Regions from separate parts of the Solibacillus sp. FSL W8-0474 genome, predicted to be linked through region 2. Evidence: riboswitches for the same ligand, from Rfam matches in the RefSeq annotation. Region 2 holds a riboswitch; the other holds the start of a gene.
What was found. Region 2 has a riboswitch for FMN ahead of NYE67_RS06325 (ECF transporter S component). Riboswitches for the same ligand answer to the same signal wherever they lie in the genome.
Positions count from the first base shown of each region.

Region 1 (4,435 bases), 780 kb from region 2:
TAAATTCGCCATTTCTATAGCAGACATCGCACTGTCATAGCCTTTATTCCCCGCTTTTGTCCCTGCGCGCTCAATCGCCTGCTCAATATTTTCAGTTGTGACAATGCCGAAAATAACCGGTACCCCTGTATCCAAGCCCGCTTTTGCAATTCCTTTAGCTGCTTCATTGCATACATAATCATAATGTGTTGTAGATCCGCGAATGACAGTTCCTAATCCGATAACTGCATCATAACTATTGGTTTCAGCCATTTTTTTCGCTACAAACGGTACTTCAAATGCACCCGGTACCCATGCAGTATCAATATTATCTTCATTTACACCGTGTCTTTTTAATCCATCAATTGCACCGCTTAATAATTTATCATTAATAAATTCATTGAACCGGCCGACAACGATTCCGATTTTTAAATCTGTACCTACTAATTGCGCTTCAAATGTTTTACCCATTTCATATGCTCCTTCTTATACCAACATTGTGTTTATTTTTATATATTGAACTAAATCTTCTATCGTAATAAATTTCAGCTGATGTTTTAGTGCGAGTTTTTCAAGCTGTGGCATCCGCGCCATTGAACCATCTTCATTCATAATTTCACAGATGACCGCCGCTTCCATCGACCCGCATAATTTGGCAAGATCTACCCCTGCCTCTGTATGACCACGGCGCTCTATGACGCCTCCTTGTTTTGCAATGAGTGGAAAAACATGTCCAGGACGATGGAAATGTTCTGGCTTCGCTGCTGGATCAAGTAATGCCAAGATCGTTGCTGAACGTTCAAATGCACTAATTCCTGTCGTTGTTTGAATATGATCGATACTAATCGTAAAAGCCGTTTGATATGTATCTGTATTACTTTGGACCATTGGATGAAGACATAGTTTTTCAGCGATGGCTGGAGATATAGGTGTACATATTAATCCTCTGCCATGAAGGGCCATAAAGTTAATATTTTCCGGTGTTGCAAATTCGCCCAAAACGAGAAAGTCACCCTCGTTTTCTCGATCTTCATCGTCGGCTACAATAATAATTTCACCATTTTTTAATGCTTGAATTGCTTCGTCTATCGTATTCATCTTTCCCACTCCTTTAAAACCCTGTACGTTGCAGTAAATCCTTTGTAATCGTACTTGCCGTTTGATTTTGTAAATGCTTTTTCACATATTTCCCGATCAAATCTGTTTCAATATTCACAACATCCCCGGCCTTTTTATAGCCCAACACAGTCTGTTCGTACGTATGAGGGATTAAGGAAATGGTAACGAGTGTATCTGTCATATTAAAAATCGTTAAGCTTATGCCATCAACTGTTATAGAACCTTTTTCGATACACTGTGCAACTAAAGTACGGTCCATCGCTAAATCTACATAAACCGCGTTTGCAACAGGTCTTTTCCGCTGTATGATTGCGATACCATCAACATGACCAGATACAATATGTCCGCCAAAACGGCCGTTCGCCAGCATTGCCCGTTCCAAATTGACATGCATACCTACAGTCAATTGTTGCAGGCTTGTTGCTTTAACAGTTTCAGGCATCACATCTGCAAAAAATGAATTGGACGTAAATTTTTTCACCGTTAAACAAACTCCATTCACCGCAATGCTGTCTCCAAGCTTTACATCTTCTAAAATTTTACTTGCACGAATGGCTAATTCCATCGTTTGTGTGGACTGAATAATCTGCTCCACAGTTCCTAACTCTTCAATAATTCCTGTAAACATCCTACTCACCTCTTTTAAAAGTAAAAAAAGAACCCCGATTGAATTCGGAGTTCGATGAGAGGGAAATTTAGCAGCATCAAATAAGCCTTTTGAACACAAATTTCAAAAAACGCATGACATTGCTTCCTTCTCCCATCCAGACTATACTGTCGGCTTTGGACTTGCACCAAATCCTGCACACAAAAAGCGGCTCACGGGCTTAGAGATAAACTCATCACCGTCGATTGGGAATTTCACCCGACCCCGAAGGAAATTCATATAAAATTTTCAATAAAAAAATCCCATCACTTGGCGCGACGGGAAAAGTGTATAGCAAAAAATCACATTTCAAATCAAATTTTTAAAAATGCGTTGCTATTCCTTCTCCCATCCAGACTATACTGTCGGCTTTGGACTTGCACCAAATCCTGCACGCAAAAAGCGGCTCACGGGCTTAGAGATAAACTCATCACCGTCGATTGGGAATTTCACCCGACCCCGAAGGAAATTATTTTATTTGAAAATTATTGTAACATAGATTATTTAGAATACTAATAGTCATTTCGGACCTTCTTGCTTCCATAAGCCTCATTCCATATACCTCTACTAACTTGTTATTCCGTTAATAAAAATGAAACTTTTAAGGTGGGCATCCGTATATAAAAATATCCAGAATATTTTAAAAACTAGGAAAAGAAAAGGTGTCTATAATGAAAAATATTGTCAACATAGCATATTCGTATCATAACTCAAATAAAGGCATAACAAGGATATGGACTACTTTACCGATGGATCACCCTGGCGTGACTTGTACTCATTCCCCTGAAGAAAAAGTAATTGATGACGGAAACAATGAACTCTTTTATTTTACTTTAAAGGAAAATGAACAATTTCAAATGAACTATTCCGTCGATACGTATAAACAAAGTGAACAAAAAATGCTTACGGATAAAGAAAAGGCATTTTATTTGCGCAGCGGCACACTTGTTGTTGTGGATGAACAGATGAGAAATTTAGCACATGAAATAACGGCTGGCGCTGTAACGACAATGGAAAAAGCAAAGGCCATTTTCCATTATGTAGTCAATCATTTTAAATATATGTACCCGCCTAAGGGGAGAGGCATCAAGTCTTTTTTAGAGGCGAAGCAAGGTGATTGTGGCGAGTATGCTTTTATGTTTTCTTCCCTTTGCCGTTCTATTGGTATCCCGTGCAGATCCCTTGTAGGCAGTTGGGCAAACAGCAAGATGAATGCACATGTGTGGAACGAATTTTTTGATGAACAAACGGGCTGGATTCCAGTCGATTGCAGCATGGCCTATATTCAAAAGAAGAAAAAAACCCAATTTTTATTCAGTAATGTCCGAACATTAAAATGGACCGCATATTTCGGGCAATTAGAACAGCAGCGAGTTGTTTTTTCCTATGATGCAGAGCTGTATCTTTCCCCTAAATATAATGATCTGGATAAACAAACTATAGTCGATTCGAAATATCCTCCCATTGTGCCTTTTCAAATTGACGGTCAGCCTTTTTATTGGGGCTACGAGGCAGTAGAAGGATGTGTACCATACATGCAGCCGATCTACGTGCGGTTTGACCAGGAGAATTTATCGATAAAACCTAATAAAAATCAGCATAATTATTTAGGTCAATGGAAAATTACAGAAACCGGCGCTCTAGGGTTCTTTTCAAAATTAAAAAGCTTTTCCTATTTCGTTTTCTTTATTTCTATTATATTTAGCTTTCTGTTAAGCAGTCCTTTCTTTTCTGCATTAACAGCTGGTTCGGTTATTGTTATATGTATTTCATTTATAGCCAGAAGAGAAAGAGCCTTATTTTACACGGTTGTTGCACTGTACTTTTTATTGCCTTTAGTCGCTAATTTATCAAAGTTAGTTTAATTGCAGGATTGCAAATAACTCACCTACCTATTTTCTTAATTTTCATTCAATTTCTCAGGAAATAAAATAATCCATTTTATTACAATTAGGTTTATAATTGGTTCATCAGTATAAGTTGGGGATGACAAAATCGAAAAATAATATTTTCTAATTAAGTCCGTTCTGCTACGCTACGGGGAAAACGCGTTGAAGCAAGTGTTTTGACGGCTCACCCTCCGCTCCGCGTCACTCTACTTGGCATAAAGTGAATTTCTGCAAAAATGAAGAGATAAAACATAGCATTACCGCTCTCCGCCGCCTCGCGATAGCGCAAGCGGCTTGATTGGGTGTTTTTTACTTCACTTTATAAAGAGGGCAAAATTTTGGGATTGGTGGGCCTCGCAAACGGCAATAAAGGCAGTGATAAAGACACGTATCACGTGGTTTTAGCGCTGTCTTGCCGTAGCCCACCAATCAATCAAGTGAAATTTTATTAGAAAAGCAACCCCATGTTATGGTGATGGGCCTTATAATTGTAATTACATTTGATATATATGGAGGATTCTATGGCAAAAAAACCACAGTCGAATAAAAATTCTATTCTACTTGAGCTGCTGTTTTATGCGGCTTTACCCTATATTATTTGGAATTTTGGTAGGGAACCTTTAGGGGATTATGTTGCGATGCTGCTTTCCACCGTTCCTGGAATTCTTTATACCCTTTACCGCTTTATTGTGGATAGACAATTTAATATAACGGGATTATTTATTTTAAGCTCGATGCTAATTGGTACAACTGTGGATTTATTATCAGGTTCAGCGCAGCAAATGATTATAAATGGCATTTA
Region 1 is NZ_JBBOQJ010000001.1:2,079,189-2,083,623, forward strand. It holds gene ribH (6,7-dimethyl-8-ribityllumazine synthase) at 1-450, opposite strand, end outside; partial or broken gene ribB (3,4-dihydroxy-2-butanone-4-phosphate synthase) at 469-1,077, opposite strand; gene ribE (riboflavin synthase) at 1,091-1,726, opposite strand; FMN riboswitch at 1,847-1,981, opposite strand; FMN riboswitch at 2,081-2,215, opposite strand; gene NYE67_RS10205 (transglutaminase-like domain-containing protein) at 2,416-3,609, shown strand; gene NYE67_RS10210 (VC0807 family protein) at 4,155-4,435, shown strand, end outside.
Region 1: it holds a riboswitch for FMN, as region 2 does, so the genes downstream of both, ribE (riboflavin synthase) here and NYE67_RS06325 (ECF transporter S component) in region 2, are expected to answer to the same signal.

Region 2 (4,435 bases):
TCGCTTTTGCAATTTCCTTTTTATCGGTAATACCCGTTCGTTTAATGGCATGTATCACAACAATACCGAATGCTAGTGAAGCAAGTGCATCCATCGTATTGTAACCTTCTTTAAACCCTGTCATAAACGCTTCATTTATATATGCCCCAGCAGGCTCGACAAAATTACCCATCGGCGAAAATAAACTAATTCCGATTAATACAAACAGAAAAACTAAAAATGCCGGCGTTAAATATTTGCCGATAATATCCATAATTTTCGCTGGATTTAATGAAAAGTAAAATACGATAGCAAAAAATACAAAACTAAACACTGCAAGCCATAATGTGATTTGTGATGGATCGATAAAAGGTTCGAAACCAACTACAAAAGGTACCGTAGCAGTACGCGGAATGGCAAAAAACGGTCCAATCGTTAAATACAATGCCAATGCAAATAGCAAACCAAATACCGGGTGTACTTTACTTGCTAAATCACGCAATCCATTGCTTCCAGATAAACCAATTGCAAGAATACCTAAAAACGGCAACCCTATTGCCGTTATTAGAAAACCAATTAATGCAAGCCAATAATTCGTACCTGCTAATTGTCCCATTTGAATCGGGAAGATTAAATTTCCCGCACCAAAAAACATACCGAACAGCATTGTGCCAATAACTGCGTATGTTGAAAATGGTATTTTTTTCTCCATCGTCATCTCTCCTAAAGAAGTCATATCATGTTGGTCTTTTGACGAAATAGCCCGATTTTTCACAACAATGTACATTATGATAACAGTGAATTACTTTGAATTCAATAGCAATAATTATTTCCATATAACTTTAGACACATAGCCTAACAATCTATCAACAAATAGAAAGGAGTTATGTCATAAAATCAACTGTTCATGACATAACTCCTCGCTGTATATTAAGTTAAGCTAAATATTGTCTGCGCTGTTGTTCAATCCATACACGCATTGAACGGTAAATCATCGTCACGACAACTAGCATCATAATTCCTTTAACAATATTAAATGGTAAAATACCCAATACTATTGTTTCATACATATCATATTCAAAGCCTAGTAGATACGTATACATCGGCAGGAACGCTACGTAGTTTAATATAGCCATTCCCAACGACATTACTACTGTTGAAACGACTAAGCCTGAAATCAACCCTTTTGCGGAAGGGAATTTTTTATAAATATAGTAAGCTGGTAAAATGAATAATACGCCTGTTGCAAAGTTTGCCATGTGACCAACCGGAATTCCTTCTGGCGCCCCTGTATAAATCCAATCAAGTACATTCTTTACCAATTCAACAAGAATGCCCGCGACAGGTCCCATTGTAATCGCCGCTATTAATGCAGGTACATCACTAAAATCAATCTGCAAAAATACAGGAAACCAAGGTAATGGGAAGTTCAGTAACATTAAAATGAACGAAATCCCACTTAGCATTGCGATAGTTACAAATGATCGTAACTTCAAAGTTCTCTTTTGCATAGAAATCTCTCCTCTTTGCTGATTCCATCTCGCAAGAAGAAAGGACGTATCAAATCATTCATGAAAAAACCCTTATGCAAAAAAGAGCATAAGGGAGAAATAGGCACACTTAAATAAAGTCTACTCATACATTTGTAGTGACTTCCCTTAAATTTATGTATACGAAAGATATTTCGCTCATAATTAAGGAAATTATTAATGGTACTACAAAGCACGACATTTTCATAAAATGACGACCGTACCTTCACCTTCTCCCATCCAGACTATACTGTCGGCTTTGGAATCACACCAAATCCTGCACACAAAAGTGGCTCGCGGGCTCGAAAAGTTTTCTGTAACGTCCTCCAAGTTAATGGTCAGAGGTTACAACTTTAATTACCGCCGGTCGGGAATTACACCCTGCCCCGAAGATGAATCAATATGAAATTATGCAACAAAATACTTGTTACAATTTCTATTATATATATAAAAACGGAATTGTAAAGACCATTGCTTACAATTCCGAGTAAATTTATTTGAATTGTTTAAAAATTATAGAATAGGATATTTCCCGCAACTGGCTTCTCCAAAGGCTTCGTAAAGTCAAAACCACTCCAATTTTCTTGCACAATTTGTTCAAATTTAATTTGTTTATCGAAACTAGCAGCTGTTAATAATAACCCTTCGATCATACGCATCACTTGAGCGGGATCATATTGTTCTAAATCAAGCGCTTGGTCGAATGTTACTGTTACAATTTCCCCTTCATCTTCTACTGTCAACGAAACTCCAGGTAAAATGACTGTTCGATATATATCATTGGCTTCAGTTGTCATATTATTTATCGCATCCGTTACGTTTGGAAAGGTCATTCGGAAGTTAGGACTTAAATAAACTGCCCCATCCCTCATTTGATACATAAAATAATTATATTGTGTTTGTTCACTTTTCAATGGTATTGACTGCCCCATTTCGCCAACATGATCAAAATAAGCGATTTTTCCATTAGTATCTTCAATTTGTACTTCTTCATACGAATTGCCAAATGTATCTACAAGGGAACCGAAATAATTCGATAATGTAGCCGAACTTGTGTCATATCCGTGGTCCTCGGGTAATGTGTGAATAAGTTTATTTCCTTCTTCACGCAATTCGCCTTTTAACGGATGATACTCATTAAATCCAAGCATTTGCTCATCCAGCAATGGACTAAACGTTTTATAAAGCTCCAATGCTGTCGGTTTATCCGTGCCAAGCTTATCAACAACAACTTCATTAGGAATTAAAATACTCACAGGAACACTTTCTGCATCGTCCCCAGCAAGACCAATTTTGAATAATGTCACTCCTTCAAGCTGGCTTTCATAAATTAAAGTTTGTTGTCCTTGTGTATCCATTGAAAAGTTGGAAATTGTCGCGGATTCACTTTTTGAAGTTGCATCTCCAGCCCTACTCATTTTGGCACTTTCTTCCGATTCTGTAGTCGCCATATCAAATGTATTTTCCATAGAGATAGACTGATCATTTCCTAAAAACTGTGCACCAATCAAAACTATAATAAATAAGGAAGCGATAGATACTAGAAGCGGCGCCCAGCGAATCCCTTTTTGAGTAGGCTGTTGTATTTGAGGCGGCTCTTCACTAAATGCTCCTTCATCCTTTAAACGATTAAATATTTCATCCTTTGTCCGATGATCGGTTACTTTTGGGGCCTGTTTTAGAAGTTGCTCCAGGTTCTCCTCATCCCAACGCTCCTTTTTCATAATGAATTCGCCTCCTTTCCATCTTGAGCTTCCAATAACTGTCTTAAATTTTTTAATGCCCGGTGCTGCGTCGTTTTTACCTTACCTGGGGTCCATCCTAATATATCAGCCGTTTCCTGTATTGAAAGTTCCTGAAGATAGCGCATAATAATCACCATCTTCTGATCTCCCGAGCATCGTTCCAATGCTAGCAGTAATCGGCTTAGTTCATCGTTTAGTTCCATTGACTGTTCTGGTGAAGGGACAGAGCTTACAAGCTGCTCTGTTTCCCAATCAAATGCGGTAAATGCATGCTTATCCCGAACCTGTTTCTTTCTGAAATAGTCAATTGCCACATTTTTTGCAATTGAGAAAAGCCACGTTTTTTCAGAGCTTTTTCCTTCAAAGCGTTCATACGATTTCAGTACACGTACATACACTTCATGGGAAAGATCCTCCGCCGCTGTACGATTTTTTACTAAATAAAACAGAAAATTAAAAACATCCTGATGATACATATCGTATAATCGATGGAATATGGACTGTTGCACCCATCCCACCTCCGTTCTAATAATTTGTCGTTTTCAAACAGTAAAAGTTACAATACCCTGTAATATTATATGAATAGCTTGTTAAAAATAAAAGTTTATCACTTTGAGAACAAAATGATAAACTTTTCCTACTACAATTTCTTAAGTTAGTGGTAAATAAAATGTAAAGATTGTTCCTTGCTGTTCCACACTATCTACAGAAATCGTACCGTTATGTGCTTCTACTATATTTTTTGTTATTGCTAACCCTAAGCCTGTTCCACCTTTTGAACGCGTCCGTGCTTTATCCGCTTTATAAAAACGTTCAAATACGTATGGTAAGTCATCTTGTGGTATACCTTGGCCAGTGTCGCTCACTTGAACCTTAGCAAATTTCTGTTCATTTGTTATCGATACTGTAACTGAGCCTTCAGCCGGTGTATGACGGATTGCATTATCGATTAAATTCGTTAACACTTGCTCAATTCGGTCTTCATCAATCGGGATAAGCGCATCCTCCGAAAAGTCAGTTTCAAAAAGAAGATGTACATGATTTTCTTTAGCTGTCTGATCAAACTTATGCGTCATACGTTCGATTACCGACACTAATGGGACGTCATCTTTATAAAGACTCATATGACCTGACTCCATTCGTGCCAAATCCAATAAATCCGTAACGAGTCGGCTCATCCGT
Region 2 is NZ_JBBOQJ010000001.1:1,297,002-1,301,436, reverse strand. It holds gene brnQ (branched-chain amino acid transport system II carrier protein) at 1-691, opposite strand, end outside; gene NYE67_RS06325 (ECF transporter S component) at 915-1,490, opposite strand; FMN riboswitch at 1,733-1,906, opposite strand; gene NYE67_RS06320 (hypothetical protein) at 2,015-3,232, opposite strand; gene sigX (RNA polymerase sigma factor SigX) at 3,229-3,762, opposite strand; gene NYE67_RS06310 (ATP-binding protein) at 3,904-4,435, opposite strand, start outside.